Linked DNA regions of Hymenobacter tibetensis. The protein of the gene in region 2 interacts with the protein of the main gene of each other region in a pairwise test. Links are inferred from orthologs where the notes say so. Each region holds a gene or a part of one and is shown on either strand. Other genes may lie near its edges. The genes, in order: def and MTX78_RS20125.

Region 1 (10,589 bases), 4.8 Mb from region 2 along the record:
GGCCCATGAGATAGGGTGTGGCACGAAGCTCCAGCTTCGCGCGGCGTGGCGGAGAATAAACGAGAGAAAGCCTTCCCGCTCGTTCAACAGTATGCGAAGCTGGAGCTGCGCGCTACCTCTATATACAACGCAAAAAAGTCCCACACTGGCGGGACTTCTTCACTTCGGTCAGGGAGCCACGAAGGCGCTGAACTACTTAACGCCAGTGCTTAAGTACTCCTGCACTTTGTCAACGGGCACCATTTCCTCGCGGAAGGTGTAGGCACCAGTCTTGTCGGACTTGACAGCGCGAATAACTTTCGCCCAGTCTTTGCCGCCTGCTACTTTCAGGGTTGCTACTACTTTCTTAGCCATAACTCAATTACTTGATTTCCTTGTGAACGGTCATCTTCTTGAGCACGGGGTTGAATTTTTTCAATTCAATGCGCTCAGGGGTGTTCTTGCGGTTCTTGGTGGTGACGTAGCGCGAGGTGCCCGGCTGACCCGAGTTCTTGTGCTCGGTGCATTCGAGGATTACCTGCACCCGGTTTCCTTTCTTAGCCATCTCGACGGGGTTTTTGGGATTAAGGACTGCAAAGGTACGGGTCTTTTCGGAATGTACAAGCAGTTGATTGTTAAATAACTGAATTGTTAAATGGTTGCTGCCCAAACGAAGTACCGTTCACCTTCTTATTTAACGATTCAGCTATTCAACTATTTACAGCTTTGGAAGCTTGAAATCATCGAGGACACTGGGTTTGGCCATCATGGCTTCCACCTCTGCTACGGTGCGTGGAGCTTCTTTGGAAAGGTTTTCGGCACCCGTGGCCGTGATGAGTACGTCGTCTTCAATTCGGACTCCAATATTCCACCATTTCTGGTCGCAGGGGCTCCCCTCTGGAATATAAATCCCCGGCTCCACCGTAATAACGTTGCCGGCTTTCAAGGGTCCATAGGGTCCTCGGTCGTGCACATCAAGGCCTAAGTAGTGGCTGGTGCCATGCGGGAAATATCGGCGCATTTCTTCTGGCTTCTGAATGATACCCAGTTTGATCAGACCATCCGCCACCGTCTTTTGAGCCGCTTTGTTGGGAGCCTGAAAGTCGTTACCGGGCTTGCATTCCTTGATAGCCGCGTCTTGCGCCGCCAGCACCAACTCATATATCTGCCGCTGGGCAGCGCTGAATTTACCAGATGGCGGAGCCGTGCGAGTTACATCAGCCGTGTAGCCGTGGTATTCGGCACCGCAATCCATCAGCACCAGATCATTACCGACGTGGGGCTTGTCGTTGGTTTCGTAGTGAAGAATGCAACCGTTGTTGCCAGCGCCTACAATGCTCGGGTAGCCCTCAAACTCTGCACCGTACTTTTTGTACACGTATTCGTGTAGGCCTTGCACTTCCATCTCGCCCATTTCGGGGCGCAACGCTTTCATCACCTCTTGCTGCCCCACCGTGCTGATGCGAATGGCCCGGCGCAGCAAGCTCAGCTCTTCCGGGGTCTTGACGGCCCGCAACTCGTTTAACGCATTATTCAACACGCTACTTTCGAAGCGGCTAGTGGGGCGGGCCGCCATTGCTTTCTGGCGTTCGGTATCCGTAGTCGCTTGCAGGTAGCCCTGCAAATAGGTATCAGCAGCTAGGACAGGATGTGCTTTCATCTGACGCTCCACGTACATTTTGACGCTGGCCGCATTCGTGACGCCGTAGCGCTCCACCGAATGATACAGTTCGGCCTTCCCGCCATCGGAAGTTGCCGGAATTCCAGCTTGCTGGCGGAAAGTGGCTATTAGGTCAAAGAGGTCGGCGGGGTCTTGGGCATCGTCGCGCACATCGGTGGGCAAGTCCAGGAAATGGATGTGCTGAAAGTCCACCCACCGAATGCCAGCCCCACTAAAGCTGGTGTTGTTGGCAACGAATTGCAGTTTGAGTTGCTGCTTGGCACCTTCCTCTCCCAACCGGCGGCCCGTCCAAACTTCCGCTTTCGGGTCGCGAGGTTGCACAAACAGCGCTTCCGTAACGCCGACCTGCCCTCCTACCGTTTGGGGCTCCTTGAAAAGCACCAGAACCGCATCCGGCTCATCATAACCAGTTAGATAATAGAAGTCCGGGTGCTGATGATAGATATAGCTGACATCATTGGCCCGGGTGCGGGTTGGGGCCGCAAACAGCACGGCAGCCGAGCCCGCAGGCAAGGCCTGCCGCAGCAACTCGCGGCGGCTTTTGTGGAAGGCAGGGTCTAGAAAGTCGGCGGGGCGGCCTGCTCCCGCCGCGCGTTGAGCACTAGCTTCAGCCAATGAGGCAGTTAAGACAAAGGCCAGTAGCAGCGGGCGTAAAAACCGGGTCATGGCAGAAGGTAGGAGCACGTGAACGAAGCTAGGGTGAACACAACAAAGACGCGTACCCGAACCAAAAATTGCTTTTCAGTTCGGGTACGCGTCAGATAAGATGCTCGCTCTAGAGTTGGCTGTTTGCCGGACTAGTAAACGATGAAGCCTTGCTCCTTGGCCTTCTTCAGGACCGACATGATGCCGTTCTTGTTGATGGTACGGATGGTGCTAGTCGCTACTTTCAACGTTACCCAAGAATCCTCCTCGGGAATGTAGAAGCGCTTCTTCTGCAAATTCGGGTAGAATTTGCGTTTGGTCTTGTTGTTAGCGTGCGACACGTTGTTGCCTACGCGGGTACGCTTGCCGGTCAAATCACAAACTCGGGCCATGATATCTGAAGGTTGATGTTACAATGCTGGAAACAGGGGCGCAAATATCGGTATAAGTTTGACAATAGCCAAATGCTTCCTCAACAAGTCGATAGGAAAGTATTGTACTTTCTTTTGTAGGGTGCTTGCAAGGCCGAAAAGAGAAGCTTAGAAACTCTCGTGGCTCTATCAGCTGCCGACTCATCTGCAACAGCCAAGCTACTCCTCGCAACTATTCTTTCTTACACTGAAGGCGCTGTATCAGTTTGTGCCACTAAAATTCTAAAGCCTGCTTTCTGCAGTGGAAAGCAGGCTTCGAGCCTCGCTACGGGCCAAGTAAGTCGCCCTGCCAGCCACTCTACGCTACAGCTTGGTTCAATCGGCACTAGGAGACAAAGTGGGGTTTGCTACTTGTCTGCTTTGTTTTTGCGCCAAGGGCAATGCCGACACCCGTTACCGCAGCAGCTGCCCCGGCGACGGTGATATTGCTCTGTGAAAACCATATAGCCTTCCGGTGTGAGGTAATAGTCGCCGGGTTGGAGAGGTTGAGCTAGAAAAGCGGAGCTAGGCATAGAATCTGTTCAGCAATCAGACAAGCCACAAAGTTCCACTATAAATCTTTACTCTCTTGGCAGTACCAAAAGAAGCTAGTTTAATTCTGGTGTTGCGCGTTACTCCTCATGGCCCGGCACTACAACGGTAGGCGCCTGCTGCAACTCTTTGGCCTCCTGAGCTAAGCGAAGCTGCTCTTTCTGCGAAGGTTGCTTGGGTAGTTTGTCTAGGTCGGGCTGCCCGGCATCCACCCAGCAGGTGTACCAGAAGGCCCCAATTAGTCGTTGGGCCAGCCGCATCTGCCGCTCCACTTGGCCGGCCAGCCGCTGATGATACTCCCGGCTGAACTCTCGCGAGTATACCCGTACCGTCTGGTTGTTGCGTTCCTCGAAGCCGTACTTCTTATCGTCGGCAAACTTGTTGGTCACTTCCTTTTCAAACCGCAACACCGAATCGACGGCGGCGTTGGAGCGCGCCACAGCAGCCCAGATGGTCTTGGACGGCGACTCCAGGTAAGGCGCAGGACCCGTGAAGAAGTCGTAGTTGGCGGCCAAGATTTCCGGCAGCCGAGACTCCCACAAGCCATGGATACCGCGCTGGCCGGTCAGCTGGCCGTTGTAGTTGTGGGTGGTGTGCAACGGAACGCAAGCATCAGCTACGTAGTGGCCCAAATCAGCCGACAAACTTAGAATTCTGTCGGCATCGCGCTGGCGGAAGGCTTCAGTAAGTTGACTTTTCATCCGTACCACTTGCCACGGCACAATGCCATGCCGCATCAAGGAATCCTCACCGTATTTGGCTACCGCATCGGCATACGAGCGGGGCAGCTTAGATAGAGCCGAGTCTCCATACACATCAACATCCAAGAAGTGGCGGGCGGCTTCACCGGGAACCACAGCGCGACGGGAATCCGGCCGGGTGGCGTTTTCGGTGAGGTATTCGATATTAGTTTTGTAGAACCCTATCATCTCCGGTGGCAGCGTAAACACCGCCAGCCGGTTGATGAGTCGGTGTCCGAAAAAACCCCACGCCTGCGGCTGCTGAGGCAGTAGAAGCAATGCCAAAAGCAACAGAAACGGAAGTTTTTTCATTAGCCAATCCTATCTTATAGCATAACCCTTATTCCTCAATCCTATACAAAACACGCATAAAGATCAACGGCAGCATTAGAGCTGAATCATTTGCTTTCTCTGCCTTTGCCGCATCTATGCCTGTGTTGCGGTGGCAGTTAAACAGGCTCTTAGCGTCGGCCTTGGCCTGTGAAGCGCATGCGATAGTCGGCGTTTACGTCTCCTTTGCTGATGCGCGTGAGCTTGCCTTTGATGAGCTGCTTTTTGAAACCGGAAATCAGGTCCGTAAACAGTACGCCTTCGAGGTGGTCGTATTCGTGCTGAATAACACGGGCCGTCATGCCGCTAAAGGCTTCTTCGTGAAGTTGGCGGTTTTCGTCTTCGTAGCGAAGCACGATGCTTTCGTGGCGATACACCATTTCGCGCACCCCAGGAATACTCAGGCAGCCCTCTTCGAAGCCCCATTCCTCGCCGGTTTCGCTTACCATTTGGGGGTTGATGAAGGCGCGTTTCACTGGTTTCTCCGCATCGGGCAGCACCTCGCCAGTTTCCTCATCCTCGGTGTCAATCATTGGCTCCGAATCAATGACAAACAAACGGATGCTCTTGCCTACTTGTGGGGCAGCTAGCCCTACGCCGTGGGCGTGGTACATAGTTTCGAACATGTCCTGCACGATTTGCTTGAGCTCACTGGCCGGAAAATCTTGCGGAATGTCTTTGGCGCGGGTTTTTAATACGGGGTCGCCAAAGGCAACAATGGGGTAAATCATCGGGATTCAAGAAAAGATTGCAGAATGAGGGTAGCACTCACCCGGTCTACGGTTGCTTTGTCGCGGCGGTCTTTTTTGGTTAGGCCACCCGCCAGCATAGCAGCGTGGGCCATACGCGAGGTGAACCGCTCGTCTATCTCGTGCACAGGCACTTCCGGAAACTCCCGGCGCAGACTCCGCAATAGGCCTACCACCGCACTAGTGCTGTCTGTGGCTTCGTTAAGCAGCGTCTTGGGCATACCCACCACCAACGCGGCTAGTGGCTCACGCTGATGATACGCTTTCAGATACACGAGTAGGTCTTTGCTATGGACCGTGTCGAGGGGCGTGGCAATAAGCTGGAGCGGATCCGTCACGGCAAGTCCGACACGTTTGTTGCCATAATCAATGGCGAGAATACGGCCCATTGCGGAAAGATATTCAGAGTGAGGCTACAGCGGAGCCAGTGTGGCTGCTGCCTCAAAGATACAACGGACCATTAGAACCGACCGAATATCATCATTTTACTGCCACTGCTATAACTATCTGCATTCCCTACTACCACGTGAGGAAGCCACTAACGGAACATATCCATAAAATCATAAAATAAAGCTACGCCATTGCAGCCCTTATCGTGTGTTGGCGATGTGAGCAAACAGCATTTTCGACGAATATCTTGATGAAAATAAAGAACAAATTGCATTGTTATTTGAAAATTCATATACACCTAGAAACAGCCTCAATTTCTTAGAAAAGTTTTAATATTTTTGAATGCTCAGCAGTTCTTACAGCATCATTCACAGTCTGATCTTCTCCCTCTCTCCAGTGTCATATGGCAACAGAGTCTACGCCCCAGGTGAAGTCTGCCCCAAACAACCTGCCTCGCAACTCGTGGCGGCAGGTACGGCAGCCGCTGTTGCTAGCTCTGACCTTGGCTTGTGGGGTGTTGGTGGGGGCTAACCCTTTCCGACCCTCCAACCAAAACCCTGACGGCACAGCCCGCGGCTACCTCAAGTTCAAGGAAATTTTGAGCTATGTAGACCGCGACTATGTGGATTCAGTGGATGCAGAAGCATTATCGGACTATGCGATTGGCCGGATGTTGGAACAACTCGACCCGCACTCCGTCTTCATTCCCGCCAAGCAACAGCAGCAAGCATCTTCTTTTCTGCAGAGCGATTTTGATGGAGTCGGTGTGGAGTTCAACATCTTTCACGATACCGTAACGGTAGTGGCCCCGCTGAGCGGTGGCCCGGCCGAGCTGTCAGGTTTGCAGCCCGGCGACCGTATTCTGGCCGTGAACGGTGAGCGGGTATCGGGAATGCACATCACCACGGAGGTGATGTTTGGCAAGCTGCGTGGACCACGCGGCTCGAAGGTTGTTCTGCAACTGCTACGCCGCCATCAGGCTAAGCCGTTGAATGTAGCTGTGCTGCGCAACCGCATTCCCAACAACTCAATTGATGTAGCATATCTGCTTGACAAGCAGACGGGCTACATCAAAGTGAGTCGCTTTGCTAATGGCACTTTCGATGAGTTCAAGCAAGCCCTCGGCGACCTTCGCCGGCAGGGAATGACCAGCTTGGTGCTGGATTTGCGCGGCAACCCTGGCGGTTACCTCGACCGCGCCACCAAGCTAACCGACGAGTTTATTGGTGGCACCCGCAAGATTGTGTACACGGACGGCAAAGGCGACCAGTACGATACACAAACCTTTTCGCGGGTAGCTGGTGAGTTCGAGCAAGGCCCGTTGGTGGTGCTCGTGGATGAAGGCAGTGCCTCCGCCGCCGAGGTGGTAGCTGGCGCATTGCAAGACCATGATCGCGCCTTGGTAGTTGGTCGCCGCACATACGGCAAAGGCTTGGTGCAGCAGCCTATAGCTTTGAACGATGGCTCTGAGTTGCGCCTGACTATTGCGCGTTACTACACTCCTTCCGGCCGCAGTATCCAGAAGTCATACCGGAAGGGCTTGGCTGCTTACGAGCAGGACCTTCAGAACCGCCTGCGCCACGGAGAACTATTCCACGCTGACAGTATTCATTTTGCTGATTCGTTGCGCTTCCACACCGACCACGGGCGCACAGTGTACGGCGGCGGCGGTATTATGCCCGACTTGTTTGTACCTCGTGATACTTCCGCTTTCTCGGCATACTATACGCGCCTGCAGAGCCACAATCTGGTGCGAGAATACGCCCTGAACTACTTTCAAGAGCACAAGGTGGAACTGGAAGCGCTAAAGCCCGAGCAGTTTCTGACCACTTTCCGCATCAGCGACGCACAGCTGCAGGGTTTAGCTGAACTGGCGGCCCGTGACGGAATGCCAGCCAACCCCACTCATTTGCGCCGTTGCGCCAACTTGTTGCGCAACCAGCTCAAGGCGCACATTGCACGCAGCGCCTACGGCAAGCCGACTTACTACGCAGTATTACACGAGCAGGACATTGAAGTGAAGCAGGCTCTACAGGCCGTAAGCAACGGCTCTGCTAATCCGATGCAAAAGCTTTCTATGAATTAAGCGCTATCTATACTTATCTGAGGCTATACTGCAAAACGACCGGAGCGAGGAACTCCGGTCGTTTTGATTTTATACTAGTTGGTCGTGACTAGCGAGAAAGCGCAAGCCCGTAGGTGAAGCAGCGCGAGTTTCACGCACTTGCATTAAGCTGAGAAGCCTGCTACCACAACCAGCTTAGCCGAGGCTCTTTGCTATTTTTTCTAGCAGCTGCTTGGTCTTGGTGATGCCTTCGGCTTCGGGTGTTTTCTCGCCTTCGTATTCTATGCCCACGTAGCCTTTGAAGCCCGAATCTTTGATGATCTTGAACATCTTGTAGTAGTCGGTTTCCACGCAATTGCCTTTGGCGTCGAAGTCGAAGGTCTTGGCACTGATACCTTTCGAGACGGGCATCCACTCTTTCACTGCCTGGTACTTGTCGTACTCTTCAATGCAGTTGCCCCGGTACAGCTCGCCGGTGTCGCGCCGGATGCAGAAGTTGCCGAAGTCGGGCAGGATACCCACGTTGGGCTTGTTGACTTGCTGAATCGTTTTTAGAAGCCACTGCCCGTTGGAGCTGTAGCTACCGTGGTTTTCCACTATCACGTTCAAGCCGGCTTGTTGAGCATATTCGCTCAGTTTGCCTAGCCCGTCGGTGGCGGCTTGCTGCACGTCGGTGGCCGATCCTTTGCCGAAGGCATTCACCCGCACGGTCTGGCAGCCGAGGTACTTGGCGGCATCCACCCATTTGTAGTGGTTTTCCACGGCCGTTGTTCGCTCCTGTTGGTTGGTTGACCCTAAATCGCCTTCCCCATCTATCATAATCAAGTGGTTCTTCACACCGTTGTCGAGGCAGCGTTGGCGCAGCTCACTCAGATACTGCTGGTCTTTTGCTTTGTCCTTGAAAAACTGGTTGACGTACTCGACCACACTAATACCAAACTGCTTTTTGGCAATGACTGGAAAGTCGAGGTTACTGATTTTGTTGGCAAACAATGACTTGTGCAACGACCATTCTGCCAAGGATATCTCGAAGAAAGGCGCTTTTGCGCGCTCAGCGGCCAGTAGGCCAGGAGCTACGGTTAGGGCAGCCGCCAAGGTGGTGGCGTCTTGCAGGAAACGACGGCGGGAAGTGGGCATAGTTGGGAAGAGGGTGAAAGAGATTCGAGAACGAAAAAATGCAGCGGCTTACCACGCTAAGGCATTGGCAATAACCAACTATTTACAGACAACTATTGGCGGCATTTAGCAACGGTGGCTGGTGGCAGCGCAAAGGGCGACAGCAAAGGCCAGGCGCTATTTCTCTCCACCCTGAAAGCTTGGCATGTTTCTCGCCTTAGGCAACGGCAAATCAGTTGGTTGGGCTGCTATATGGCAGAGAATCCTATCTTGCTGTGCACTTCCACCTGGCTCCCACGGCCAACATCCTTTTTATAACCCACCAAGCTCATGACCACTCGTAGATCCTTCCTCACCTCCGCGGCACTTCTCTCCGCCGGCCTATTGGTTTCGCCTTCCTTGCTGGCTTACAACAAGCGCTATGTAGGCCTCCAACTGTACACTGTGCGCGAGGCCATGGAGAAAGACCCAGCGGGCACCTTGGCCCGGCTTGCTAAAATCGGGTACAACTCGGTGGAGGGTGCTACCTACACCGGTTCGCAGAAATTTTACGGCATGACGCCCAAGGAGTTTGCGGCCTTGCTCAAGCAGAACGGCTTGATTATGCCCAGCAGCCACTACCGCTTGGGCGAAGAGCAGATGAACGGCGCCCCCGTACAAGGCACCATGCTGCACGGCTGGGATAAGGCGGTGGACGATGCGGCAGCGGCCGGCGTTAAATACATGGTGTGCGCTTACCTCTCGGAGTCTGAGCGGGGCAACATGGACCATTACAAATACGTGGCCGACCAACTCAACAAGGCCGGCGAGCGGTGCCAGAAGGCAGGCTTGCAACTCTGCTACCACAACCACGACTTCGAGTTCAATGCCCAAGACGGCCAACTACCCTATAACCTCCTGCTGAGCGGCACCGACAAGAAACTAGTGCAGATGGAGCTAGACCTGTATTGGGTGGCTAAAGCTGGCCAAGACCCATTGGCCTTGTTTCAGCAGCACCCCGGCCGCTTCCCGCTTTGGCACGTCAAAGACATGGACAAAACACCCCAGAAGGCATTTACGGAGGTTGGCAACGGCAGCATCGACTTCAAGAAGATCTTCGCGCAAGCCGATAAAGCGGGTTTGCAATACTTCTTTGTGGAGCAAGACGCTACGCCCGGTTCGCCCTTCGACAGCGTAACGAAGAGCATTGCCTACATCAAGAAGAACCTGGCGTAGACGCTTGGTTGAACTGAAACGGCCCATCAGACACGGCTTGCCGCTGCCTGATGGGCCGTTTTGCGTGGGGTTCTACTGGCTAACGGTAGGAAGCTCCCGAATCCAGATGTTGCGGAAGCTAAGCGGTTCGCTCTTGTCGCCGTGTGCTTGCAGCTTAATAGGAGCCGGACCGTGTTTCTGGTAGGCAGGCTTGCCGATATACACGGTGGGTCCTAGCAGAGCTACGTTGTTTTGCACCAACACGCCGTTGAACAACACCGTTACCCGGGCTGGGGTGGCCATGGCCCCGGCAGCGCTGAATGTGGGCGCAGTCCAAATTACATCGTACGTCTGCCACTCGCCGGGCTTGCGCGTGGGGTTGGCCAGCGGAATAATCTGCTTGTACACGCTGCCCGCCATGCCATTGACGTAGGTTTTGTTGTTGTACGAATCCAGAATCTGCAGCTCATACCCTAAGTCTCCTTTGCCCAACGACGCCAGAAACAACCCACTGTTGCCGCGGCCCTGCGCGGTACCACTGATGTTGGCGGGCACTTGCCACTCTAAGTGCAGTTGATAGTTGGTAAAGGAGCGCTTGGTTTCAATGTTGCCTACGTCCTTTTTCACGGTGAACATCCCGTTGGCTACCGTCCACTTGGCGGGCGTGTTCCGGTCGTCGGTCATCACCCATTGGTCGAGGTTTTTGCCGTCGAACAGAACCAAAGCGTCTGCGGGGGC
Region 2 (10,536 bases):
ATGGTGTTCAGCCCGTCGTTGCCGCCGCCTAGCTGCACCACCACCAGCCGGCGGCCATTGGCATCCGCTAGTTTCTGGAGGCCTTGGCGGTCTAGGGCATGCAAGAATTTCGGCACGAACAGCAAGCTGCTGGCCAGCACGGAAGTCTTTAGAAAGTCGCGGCGGGAAGTAGCCATAGTGCTATTTATTTAAACCGTCATGCAGAAGCGGAGCCGAAGCATCTCGCGTGGTGTCGTTGAGTTCCTAATTCTGCATCAGCACGCACAATGCTTCGGCTCTGCCTCTGCATGACGACTGTACCACACAGCTCATTTGCTACATCAGCTGGTACTCCGGCAAACTGAGCATGCTGGTTACCATGGCACGCAGGCGGCCTTCAGCGGGAACTGCATCGGCTGCTTTCTGGACCAGCGCTAGGTTTTCGGGTCGAATAGGTGTCTGCAACAACAGTTCGCTGAGCTTGGCAGCTTGCTGGTTGGGGGCAGTCTTGGCCAGCATCGCCTGTATTGGCGCCAGTTGCACAGTGGCTTTCACCTGCTGCCGAAACGTACGGTCCGACTTCGACACCTGCGGTGCAATGTCGTTTTCGTCTTCCTTCAAGGCCACTTGGAACTCGGCGTTTCGGAGCAGCACGGAAGGCAGCTGCAACCGGTAAAGCAACGACGACGAATCTATCCAGTTGCGGCCACCGGGCCAGCCCGCCACGTTTGGCGGCTCGAACAATGTCTGGCCCAGCGCTTTCTGAAACACAATCAGCGGTTTGCTATCCGCTAGCTGCAACCCTGTGGTGCGCTTAATGCCCGCTAACAGTTCTATTGGCGACTTGATGCGCGTCCCGACGTTGGCGGCTTCGTAAAACCATTCGGCGGAAAACATCTGCTCCACCAGCGCACTGATATCGTAGTCGCTCTTGAAGAACGCCTGGGCCAGCGGCTGAATATGCGCCGGATGGGGCGTATCGTTCACGAAGAAGCGATACATCTTGGTGGCAATAAACTCGGCGGTGCGCGGCTGCTCCAAGATGATGCGCAGCACCTGCTCGCCGGTGAAGTTGCCGGTGTGCCCCAGGAAGGTTTTCGGGTCCTCATCGTGCTGGTTGGCGCGGAACACAAATTGGCTTTGCCCATTGTACCCCCAGCCTGTGAAGGCGCGGGCCGCTTCTTTCACATCTTTCTCGGTGTAGTTGCCGCGGCCCATCGTGAAAAGCTCCATCACTTCCCGGGCAAAGTTCTCGTTGGGGCGCTGCTTGCGGTTTTGCTGGTTGTTGAGGAATTGCAGCATAGCTGGCTCCTTGCTCACCGCCAGCAGCAGGTCGCCGAATTTGCCTAGCGCCAACTGGCGGATGGTATTGTTGAGTTGCAGCGCCGCATCGGGCCGCCGTACGCGGCAGGCGAAATGGCCATGCCAGAAAAACGTGAGCTTCTCCCGCAATTGCGCCGGCGAGGTAGCCATCCGACCTAGCCAGCCAGTATTCATAGCGTAAAAAGCTTGCCTGATCCTGTCGTTCTGCATCTTGCGCTGCTGCGCCGTCATGCTCTCCCGGCGCAACAACGGCAGCGTATTCATGCCCTGCAGCAGTTCTCCCCTATTAGCTGGAGAGGCATCGGCAGGTGGCTGCTTGCTCCTCGAACCCAAGGCTGTTTGGTCTGGCGTCGTTACCATGCCGTTTTGAGGAGTACCCGCCCCCGATGGCAGGGCCACAAACGGGGTAAGCGGCTCCTGGTACTGCATGGCCGGATTGCCGAGCAGCTCCACCTTTTCGGAATCACGCAGGAGCTGACGCAGTGCTTTACGTGGGCTTACGCCGCTGGCCAAATCCTCGGGGCGAGGTCCAAACCCGGCACGCCAATACAAGTGCTGTAGGTGCTGTTGCGTCGTTGTCATGTTGCTTGGACATGGATGGCTATCAGGGGTTTAATAATAGTGCTGCTAGTTCCTGCCCTATGTAGTTGCATTGAATGCAGACTAATAGTATTTTTACAACCTATGCTTATACTATTTACATGAAGAAGGCTCTCGCCACTGTAGTAATACCCATTCATTTAGAAGAACCGTCGGAGCTGGAAAAGATTTCTCTCTCCCAAACCCTCTCCGTCCTACACAAGTATCCTATCGTGTTCATGGCGGCTACTGAACTGAATACCAAGTGGTATGAAGAGTTTTGCCGGGGAAAAGCGGAAGTAACCGTCGAGCGGTTTGAGTGGCAGGGCCGTAATGCTTTTGGAGAATTGCTAACCAACCCCGTCTACTATCAGCGCTTTTTGCCTTACGAATACATGATGATTTGCCACCTCGACGCCTTCGTGTTTCGCGACGAGCTGGAAAAATGGTGCTCCCTGGGCTACGACTACATTGGAGCTGTCATTTATAATCCCTCTTTTTTCAGTCCCGACACGCCGGTGCGGAAAATCCTGGGATTCAGCCAGCCGGAATATTTCGGCAACGGCGGATTCGCCATCAAAAAGGTTAGCACGTTCTACCACATTACGTCCAAATTCAGGGCGTATATCAACTTCTATCACTGGATAAGAAGGCTGCGGAAAAGGGGCTTTTTGGATGACATCTTTCTTACCAACCATTTCCCTAAACTCTTGCGCAGCTTCAAAATACCGCCCGTGGCGCTGGCCCAAAACTTCGGCGCTGAATATGTAGACTGGAAGGAAAGCGAGTTGCCATTCAATAACCACGACATCAACAGCCTGCCTTTCGGGGTACACGGCTGGATTCAGTTTCACCAGGATTTCTGGAAGCCCTGCATCCGGCATTTTGGCCACGCTATCTGAGGCAGCCCGGGCAAACGCTTAGCGGTGCTGCTGGTACGCTCTGGCTTCTAGAAACGTGTTCCGAGTACTACCGTCTTTTTGTATTGGTGCTTTTCGCCGCTATTGGGTTTGAATAACTCAATCAGCAGCACGTAATAGCCAATTGCTGCTTTCTGCCCGCGGTCGGTCAGGCCATCCCACTGAAAAAAGCCAGCGGTTGCCAGGGTTTCATTGCGGACCAGGCGGCGCGCTATGCGGCCTTGCGCATCGTATACAGTCACGCTGGCCGCATAGCCCGGGCTGTCTAGGCTGTAGTTGAGGGTGGTAAAATCCTGCTGGCCGTCTTCATCGGGCGTGAATACTTCGGGCGCTATGCTGAACAGTTTGCCGCCGCTGGGGTCCTCTTGCTGCTGTGAGTTGTGGCGGCCCGGAGTGGCATACCCAACAGCACTGGCCGCTGAGTGAAAGTTGCTTGCCGTACTTGGTCCTTCAGCCCGAATCCGCTCCAGCGACACGCCATTCAAGTCATCGAGCAGCTTCAGGTGGTGCTCCTCGGCGTAGGCATAGCGGTCCAGCAAACGGCCTTGCGCATCGTGCAGTACCACAATGCCAGCATCATCTGGGTAGGTAGGGAAACCTGCCATCTGCAAGAAAGTGGCGGGCTCGGCGCTGGTTGGGTACTGGCTCCTTACCACATCGGGGCGCGTGGTGAGCAGCAGCAACTGGCCGGGGGCCAGTACGTGGGGGCTACTATTCACGAGGTTCTGGTCGGTGGTGCCGTCTGGCTTTTCAGCTCCTAATTGCCACCCTTGTACATCCAGGTACTTAGTGGAGCGGTTAAGCAATTCCACAAAGTCCACGGCACTTGTACGGGGGTTGAACAGGATTTCATTGAGCACTACATCGCCAGCGGCCACGGGCACCGGCAGCGCAAAGGTGGCCGACGTGGTGGGGCCAGCCGCATTGCCCACGCAGTCGGTAGCAGCGCTGACGGCCACGGTTAGGGGCTGATTGGGTTGTAACGGGGCACTTAGCAGCAGGTCCACGCTCCGAAAATCGGGTCCGACGGGCGCTACGCGCACCCCAGATATGGCAGGCGCGAGCGTGTACAGAGCGGGATTAGCTGATGCCGTGCTGTCCAGCTTTTCCCCGAAGAACAAGCGAATAGTGGAAGCATTCAACGCTAAAGCGCGCTGGAGCAGGGGGGCAGTACGGTCGGGGTTGGTGGCACGGGCAGCGTTGGTTCGGCCGGGCGTGCCGCCGCTGGCGTCGGTACTGGCCATCCAGTTTTCAATACCTGCACACGGGTTGCTGGTATCTACTAGCTCCAGGCTCCATCCGCCCTCTTTTTTGCGGCTGTCTTTATACCACGTATCGGAGTAGTTCACCTCGAACAGCGTTTGGCCGGTACGCCCGCGCAGCAGCAGTTGGTCGCCGGAATTGGTTAGGCTAGGAAAGTTGGTTAGCCCGAACACCTTGCCGAAGGAAGTGAACTGCGCCGTTCGGGTGCTGCCGCATACCACGGCGTATTCGCCTGGCAACAGCACAGCCCCCGCGGGAAACACGGCCGGGCTGCTGGTGCTACCTGCCTTCAGTAGCCGTACCCCAGTTAAATCCAGCACCGCCGTAGCCGACGGATTGTGAATCTCCAAGTACTCGGCGGTGGGTAGTCCTACGGTTGGAGTTTCGTCGGCAAATATTTCCGTGATAAGCACCTGATTCGAGGTGGGCGCCGCAGCAAAGCCGTTGTTCTGGAAACTCACCGTCAGTGGCCCAGCAGCCGTGTTCCCGTACAGGTCCGTGATGTTGCGGATTTCCAACGTGGTAGTTCCCACTGGCAGATCGGCAGTTAGGGTTAGGTGCACCAGCGCAGGATTCGCCGCGTCGCGCTGGGCGCTTGCTACGGAAGGTGCTCCGGCCGCTACTAGGCGGTAGCTGCTGGCAGCCTGTGTGGTAACAGCCTCGTTGAACAGCACGTCCAACTGCCGAGTTGCAACAACGGTAACCGTGTGCGGAGCCGGCGCGGCAGTGTCCGCAACGCGAAAGTCGTCGAAATAGAAAGCGCGGCTGTTGGCCGACGAGTACGTTAGCTGGACCCCGAAATAGGCTCCACGCTGCAACGTAGCATCCGTGGCCGTGCCTTCTCGGACGTAGGTGGTGGTGCCGGCCAAGTCCCGCTCCAGCGTCCAGACGTCCTGCGCGGAGCGAGTTACGCGCACCCGAACCAGGTTACTGGTGGTGGAAGCCAGAGTGCCATCGGCGCCATTCACTACATATACCGGGCTGCCACTGGCGTCTTTTCGGAACAAGGCTACCTCATCAGCGGTGCCACCCAGGCGCACGAAGTACCCACGGTTGCCAGTGGCTTTTAAGTCCGCTTGCTCTGATGTTAGCCATACATCGGCGTAGTTGCCGCTGCTGGTAGCCAGCCGCAGGTTCGCCCAGAACTCCCAGGTGGTTCCTCCGGCGGCAGCCTGGCTTGGCGTTACGAGTTGCAGCGTGGTACCCGTAACGGCGGGGCCGTTGCTTTGGAGCTGCTGCGCGTTTACCTGGAAACTAGCTCCGTCGCCAGTCCAGGCCGGATTCTGGGTGAAGTTACCGTCGGCAAATGTATCGAGCAGCTGCGCACTAGCAGCAAACGGCGCTAGCAGGAATAGTAGTAGTAGTTTTTTCACGAAAACAGATAAGATTGCACGCCCTTGTATACCTGAATATTCCCTTTAGAAACGCGCCGCAACCTATTGAACAAAACCGTGGGCGGCTGCACTTTTTCACAACAAAGCACAGCCAGAAAGATAAAAGAATTTACTGGCCTTACCTTTAGGGAATCCAAACCTTAACAACCATGAAAGTAGCCGTAGTAGGTGCCACCGGTTTGGTCGGTGGCGAGATGCTGAAAGTGCTGGCCGAGCGTAACTTCCCGGTCACGGAACTCCTGCCCGTTGCCTCCGAGAAATCGGTGGGTCAGGAAATCGAATTCCAAGGCAAAAAGTACAAGGTGATTAGCATGGACGACGCCATTGCGGCCCGTCCGGCAGTGGCCATCTTCTCGGCTGGCGGTTCGATATCCAAAGAGCAGGCCCCTCGGTTTGCCGAAGTTGGCACCGTTGTTATCGACAATTCCTCGGCCTGGCGCATGGACCCCACCAAAAAGCTGGTGGTACCCGAAATCAACGCCAAGGAAATCACCGCCGACGATAAAATCATTGCCAACCCCAACTGCTCGACCATTCAAATGGTGGTAGCGCTCAACAAGCTGCACGACGCCTACAAAGTGGAGCGCATTGTGGTGAGCACCTACCAGAGCGTAACCGGCACCGGCAAGAAAGCCGTTGACCAACTCATGGAAGAGCGCGCCGGCCAAGCGGCCAGCAACCCTGCCTACCCCCACCCCATCGACCTGAACGTGCTGCCCCACATCGACGTGTTCGAGGACAACGGCTACACCAAAGAGGAGATGAAGATGGTGAAAGAGACCAAGAAAATCATGGGCGACGACAGCATCCGCGTAACCGCCACCACCGTGCGCATCCCCGTAATGGGCGGCCACTCCGAGGCGGTGAACGTGGAATTTGCTCAGGAATTTGAAATGGAAGACGTGTTCCGCATCCTGCGCAACACCGAAGGCGTGGAAGTGGTGGACGACGTGGCCAACAACCGCTACCCGATGCCCAAAGACGCCCACGGCCGCGACGCAGTGCTTGTTGGCCGTCTGCGCCGCGACGAAACGCAGCCCCGTACCCTCAATATGTGGGTGGTAGCCGACAACCTACGCAAGGGAGCCGCAACCAACGCCGTACAGATTGCAGAAGCTATGATGAAGATGGGGCTTCTTACCCAAGAGGCCGCCACCGTATAAGCTCGCTTACTTCATTCATTCCGTGCAGAGCCTTCCAAACTTGGTTTGGGAGGCTCTTTTGCTGTTTTCTCCTCTCTATTGCGGCGCCTTGGCAAACAGCTTATAGCAACAGAGGTAGTATACGCAGAAGCACTTACCTTGAATACGCAATTCCATATCCATACGGCCAGATTTACATGAACCCCACCACGAAAGCCTGCTGGTATAGTGCTCTGACAGGACTACTGCTCGTTGTTGCCACCGGCTTGTTTGCTCAGACCACTCCGCCGTCGGCTACCTCTACCACCCAGGTTTTCACGTTTGTAGAGCAAATGCCGCGTTACAACGGAGGTGGCAACGACTCCATTATAGCGTACCTGCGGCGTAACGTCCGCTATCCGGCCGAGGCCGTTCAGGCAGGTGCCAGTGGGAAAGTGTTTGTTTCGTTTGTAGTGAATGCGCAAGGGAAAGTAGAGCAGGTGCAAGTGGTAAAGCCCGTTGCCCCCGCGCTAGACCAAGAAGCCCTGCGGGTGGTATCAGGCATGACCGGCTGGCAGCCAGGGCAGCAGCAGGGCAAGCCCGTGGCCGTATCCTTAACGGTGCCCATCAGCTTTGCTATCCAGCCCAACCCATCGTCCGCCGTCACCACCGAACCGCAATATCCGGGCGGCCCCGACGCACTTCTCGCTTACTTGGGGGCCATTCCCTATCCAGAGGCTGCTCGCCCCGCAGGACTCGATGCGCGGGTATTTGTGAAGTTCAAAATCAACAAGGAGGGCAAAGTAACGGAGGCGAAACCCATTGGGCCACTCATGCGCAAGCCCCAGCAAGACCCTGCGCCCCGAGCTGAAATTGACGCTGCAAAGCCCGTACTAGAACAAGCCGCAACGCTCTGGATACAAGCAATGCCCACCTGGACTCCCGCCAACTTAGACGGCACGCCCGTGGAAAGCGACACGTTTGTAATGCCTTTGGTGTTCAATCCTGTTCCGTCATCAGCGCCCAAAGAGAAGATCTATCCTTACGCCGATCAAATGCCGGTGTTCAGTACGCCAAGCGACAAGTTTGACATCCAAACCAAAATACAGCGCTCCTTAAAATACCCAACGCAGGCCTTACGCAACCGCATGGAGGGCACCGTGTACCTGTACTTTGTGGTCAACGAAGCGGGCGCGCTAGAGCAGGCCCAGGTGGTGAAGTCGGCGGGACCAGAGCTGAACCAGGCCGTGTTGGACGCGGCGCTCAGCCAACCAGCAGCCCTCACGCCCGCCAAGCTGAAAGGCAAACCCGTGAAGGTGTTTTACGTGGTGCCGTTTACGTTCAGGATTAAGTAGAATGGCACAATTCAGCGGGCTGCTACTTACCCGTTTTACTTTGTCTAGCCACTGCTGGTAGAAACAGGTCATTCCTACAACCTGAGGCATTGAAGAGGTAGAGTCAGACAGCAAAGCTAGGTGCCGAGCTACCTAGTGGGGAGCAAGTACGGCCAGCTCCTATATTGACTTGTAATTAAACAGGATTCAACTACTATTATATTATAATTATTCAATGTTTATGCAGAGCCAGTTCCTAAGACCAAGCAGAGTGGTATAATTTTAGAAGTTCCACCAATATCTGTCTGTGGTCATCTACTCTTTTCTCTTTTCTACCTTATTCTTTTAAATATGAAAGTAACCTTACCGTTCGCCTTAGCAGCCACCTTGCTGCTTGGCAGTTGTGCTTCTATTGTAAGCAAGAGCCGTTATCCGGTTGTTATCAGTAGCGTGCCCGCTGGCGCCAACTTTACGGTCACCAACCGCGATGGTAAAGAAGTATTTAGTGGTGTGGCACCAACCGCCGTTACGCTCAAGTCAGGATCTGGTTATATGCGCCGCGAGATTTACACCCTGACGTTCAAGAAAGAGGGGTTTGAAGACAAGAAACTAACGCTCGAGTCTGACGTGAACGGGTGGTATTTCGGCAACATCGTTTTTGGAGGCCTTATTGGATTTTTGATTGTAGATCCACTCACCGGAGCTATGTACCGCATTTCCGACAAGGAAATTCAGGGAGCTTTGTCTCCTATTGGACAGGGCTTCAACCCAACCGACACGCATCCACTGCACATCATGTCGTTGAACGACGTGCCTGATGCTCTACGCAGCAAAATGGTGCCCGTGGAATAAGCGCATACAACTGTGTGGTTCAAAGAAAAGTCCTGTAGAATGTTCTACAGGGCTTTTTTTGGGTCATATACAGTCATCCGTGAATCACTTCTGCCTGCCAACCGTTGCAGTACTCACCTAGATGGCACCGGCGTTTTGGTGTGCACTACAGCAACTCCCTACCTGCCTTAGTATCTATAAGCAACAGTATCAGCGTCTGTACTTAGTGCTTGGGCTCATATACTGCGTCCGCAAAATTCACTATTGCCAAGCGCGTGAGTTCCGGCTCCTCGAAAAAGCCCAGGTGCCCAACATCACCAAGCAGCAGGGCGTGGCTTTGGGCCGGTAGCGCCAACTGTGGCAGCACGCTTTCCATTGATACGGCTACGTCCTCTTTGCCCACCACGAAGAGTACTGGAAACTTAGCTTCCTTTAACACCTTGGTGCGGTCGGGACGGTTTTTCATAGCCTCTAAGGCACCTAGCACGGTGGCTTCGGGCGTGGCCCGGCCAATATCCTCCAGAAATTCGCGCTGCTCCAGCAGTTGCTCCCGGTTGGCTGGCGCAAACAACGGCCGGATAAAGGATTCCATGAATTTCTCGACGCCATGGCGGCGCACAAACTCTATGTTTTTGTCGCGGTTCGCTTTTTTCTCGTCGGTATCAGGTAAGGCAGTGGAATGAAACAGCACCAAGCCTGCTACCATATCCGGATAGCGCTCTGCAAAAGCTAGCGCCACGTAGCCACCCATGCTATGGCAGACTAGCAGCGCCTTTTCCACTCCTTTCTGCCGCAATTGCTCCGCCACGTAGCGCGCCTGCGCCTCCATGCTATAGTCCCGAATGTCGTGTATGTTGGTGCCGTGCCCAAGCAGATTGAGCGTTAGCAACCGGTAGTTGTCGGGAAAGTCGCGGGTGAAATCGGTCCACACTTCCCGGCTTTCAGCAAAGCCGTGCAGGAAGAGGATGGTTGGTTGGACAGGCATAAGTAAATGCAAAAGTTCGTGCAGGAATACCGCAGATGGGTCGGAACAAGTACGCACATTTACCGTGCGTGTTCCTATCTACCTATTATCCCAATGGCCTCCGAGCATAATAATCTACACTATGTTATTGCCGTAGCGGCAGGCCTGTTCGTTGCCCTACTCGGCCGACTTGTTTTTGCCAATAGCACCTTCAATGGCGGCGGACTGCTTATGCTTTGCTTTCTGCTGCTCATCCCAATGGCGCTAGGAGCCGTTACCACGCATTTCACACCCGCTACTGCTTCCAAATCTTGGCGGACGGTATGGGGGCCTTTCGTAACGGTTATGCTGTTCCTATTTATGGCACTGCTGTTTCACTCAGAATGCATGATTTGCGTGCTGATTATCTCGCCGCTCTTTTTTATCACTTCCTACATAGGGTCTGTTCTCTACCTGCTGTTTACCGACGACAAACCCAACAAAGACAAAACCTACACCGTGGCCGTCTTTGCGCTATTGCCCTTCCTGCTGGCACCGCTTGAAAGCCAGTTTGCCACTCCCAACAGCCTGCGCCGCGTCGAGAATACTGTGCTTATTCAGGCACCCGCCTCCGTGGTTTGGCAGCAAATCGTCCGGGTACCGCCCATTCAGGCCCAGGACTTGGGACCAAGCCTAATCGACAAAATTGGCTTCCCGCGGCCCGTGGAAGCTACGCTCACGCATGAGGGCGTGGGCGGTGTGCGCCATGCTACCTTCGAACGGGGCGTAGAGTTCATCGAAACTGTTGATGTGTGGGAGCCACAACGGCGCCTGTCTTTCAGCATCGTT

What was found.
Region 1: the proteins of MTX78_RS20125 (region 2) and def interact in binary tests that used the Escherichia coli proteins (3 or more experiments, as listed by UniProt). The link is inferred for Hymenobacter tibetensis from one-to-one orthologs.

What each region holds. Positions count from the first base shown.
Region 1 is NZ_CP094669.1:192,289-202,877, reverse strand. What follows is about bases 3,269-6,121. They hold def (peptide deformylase), read right to left. Parts: upstream 5,069-6,121; coding sequence 4,469-5,068; downstream 3,269-4,468. Other genes in these bases: MTX78_RS00760 (S41 family peptidase), read left to right, coding at 5,880-6,121; ruvX (Holliday junction resolvase RuvX), read right to left, coding at 5,065-5,475; MTX78_RS00775 (zinc dependent phospholipase C family protein), read right to left, coding at 3,348-4,319. Outside these bases: signal recognition particle-docking protein FtsY, read right to left, coding at 1-7; MTX78_RS00800 (DUF4295 domain-containing protein), read right to left, coding at 193-354; rpmG (50S ribosomal protein L33), read right to left, coding at 362-544; MTX78_RS00790 (aminopeptidase P N-terminal domain-containing protein), read right to left, coding at 698-2,326; rpmB (50S ribosomal protein L28), read right to left, coding at 2,458-2,697; MTX78_RS25320 (DUF5522 domain-containing protein), read right to left, coding at 3,084-3,179; more of MTX78_RS00760, read left to right, coding at 6,122-7,562; MTX78_RS00755 (sugar phosphate isomerase/epimerase family protein), read right to left, coding at 7,737-8,678; MTX78_RS00750 (sugar phosphate isomerase/epimerase family protein), read left to right, coding at 8,988-9,872; MTX78_RS00745 (3-keto-disaccharide hydrolase), read right to left, coding at 9,945-10,589. UniProt on the Escherichia coli protein: Removes the formyl group from the N-terminal Met of newly synthesized proteins. Requires at least a dipeptide for an efficient rate of reaction. N-terminal L-methionine is a prerequisite for activity but the enzyme has broad specificity at other positions.
Region 2 is NZ_CP094669.1:4,995,409-5,005,944, forward strand. What follows is about bases 4,815-7,614. They hold MTX78_RS20125 (aspartate-semialdehyde dehydrogenase), read left to right. Parts: upstream 4,815-5,607; coding sequence 5,608-6,621; downstream 6,622-7,614. Other genes in these bases: MTX78_RS20120 (lamin tail domain-containing protein), read right to left, coding at 4,815-5,437; MTX78_RS20130 (TonB family protein), read left to right, coding at 6,798-7,614. Outside these bases: MTX78_RS20105 (DUF1501 domain-containing protein), read right to left, coding at 1-176; MTX78_RS20110 (DUF1800 domain-containing protein), read right to left, coding at 316-1,884; MTX78_RS20115 (DUF5672 family protein), read left to right, coding at 2,004-2,783; more of MTX78_RS20120, read right to left, coding at 2,831-4,814; more of MTX78_RS20130, read left to right, coding at 7,615-7,934; MTX78_RS20135 (peptidase associated/transthyretin-like domain-containing protein), read left to right, coding at 8,265-8,765; MTX78_RS20140 (alpha/beta fold hydrolase), read right to left, coding at 8,968-9,729; MTX78_RS20145 (SRPBCC family protein), read left to right, coding at 9,823-10,536.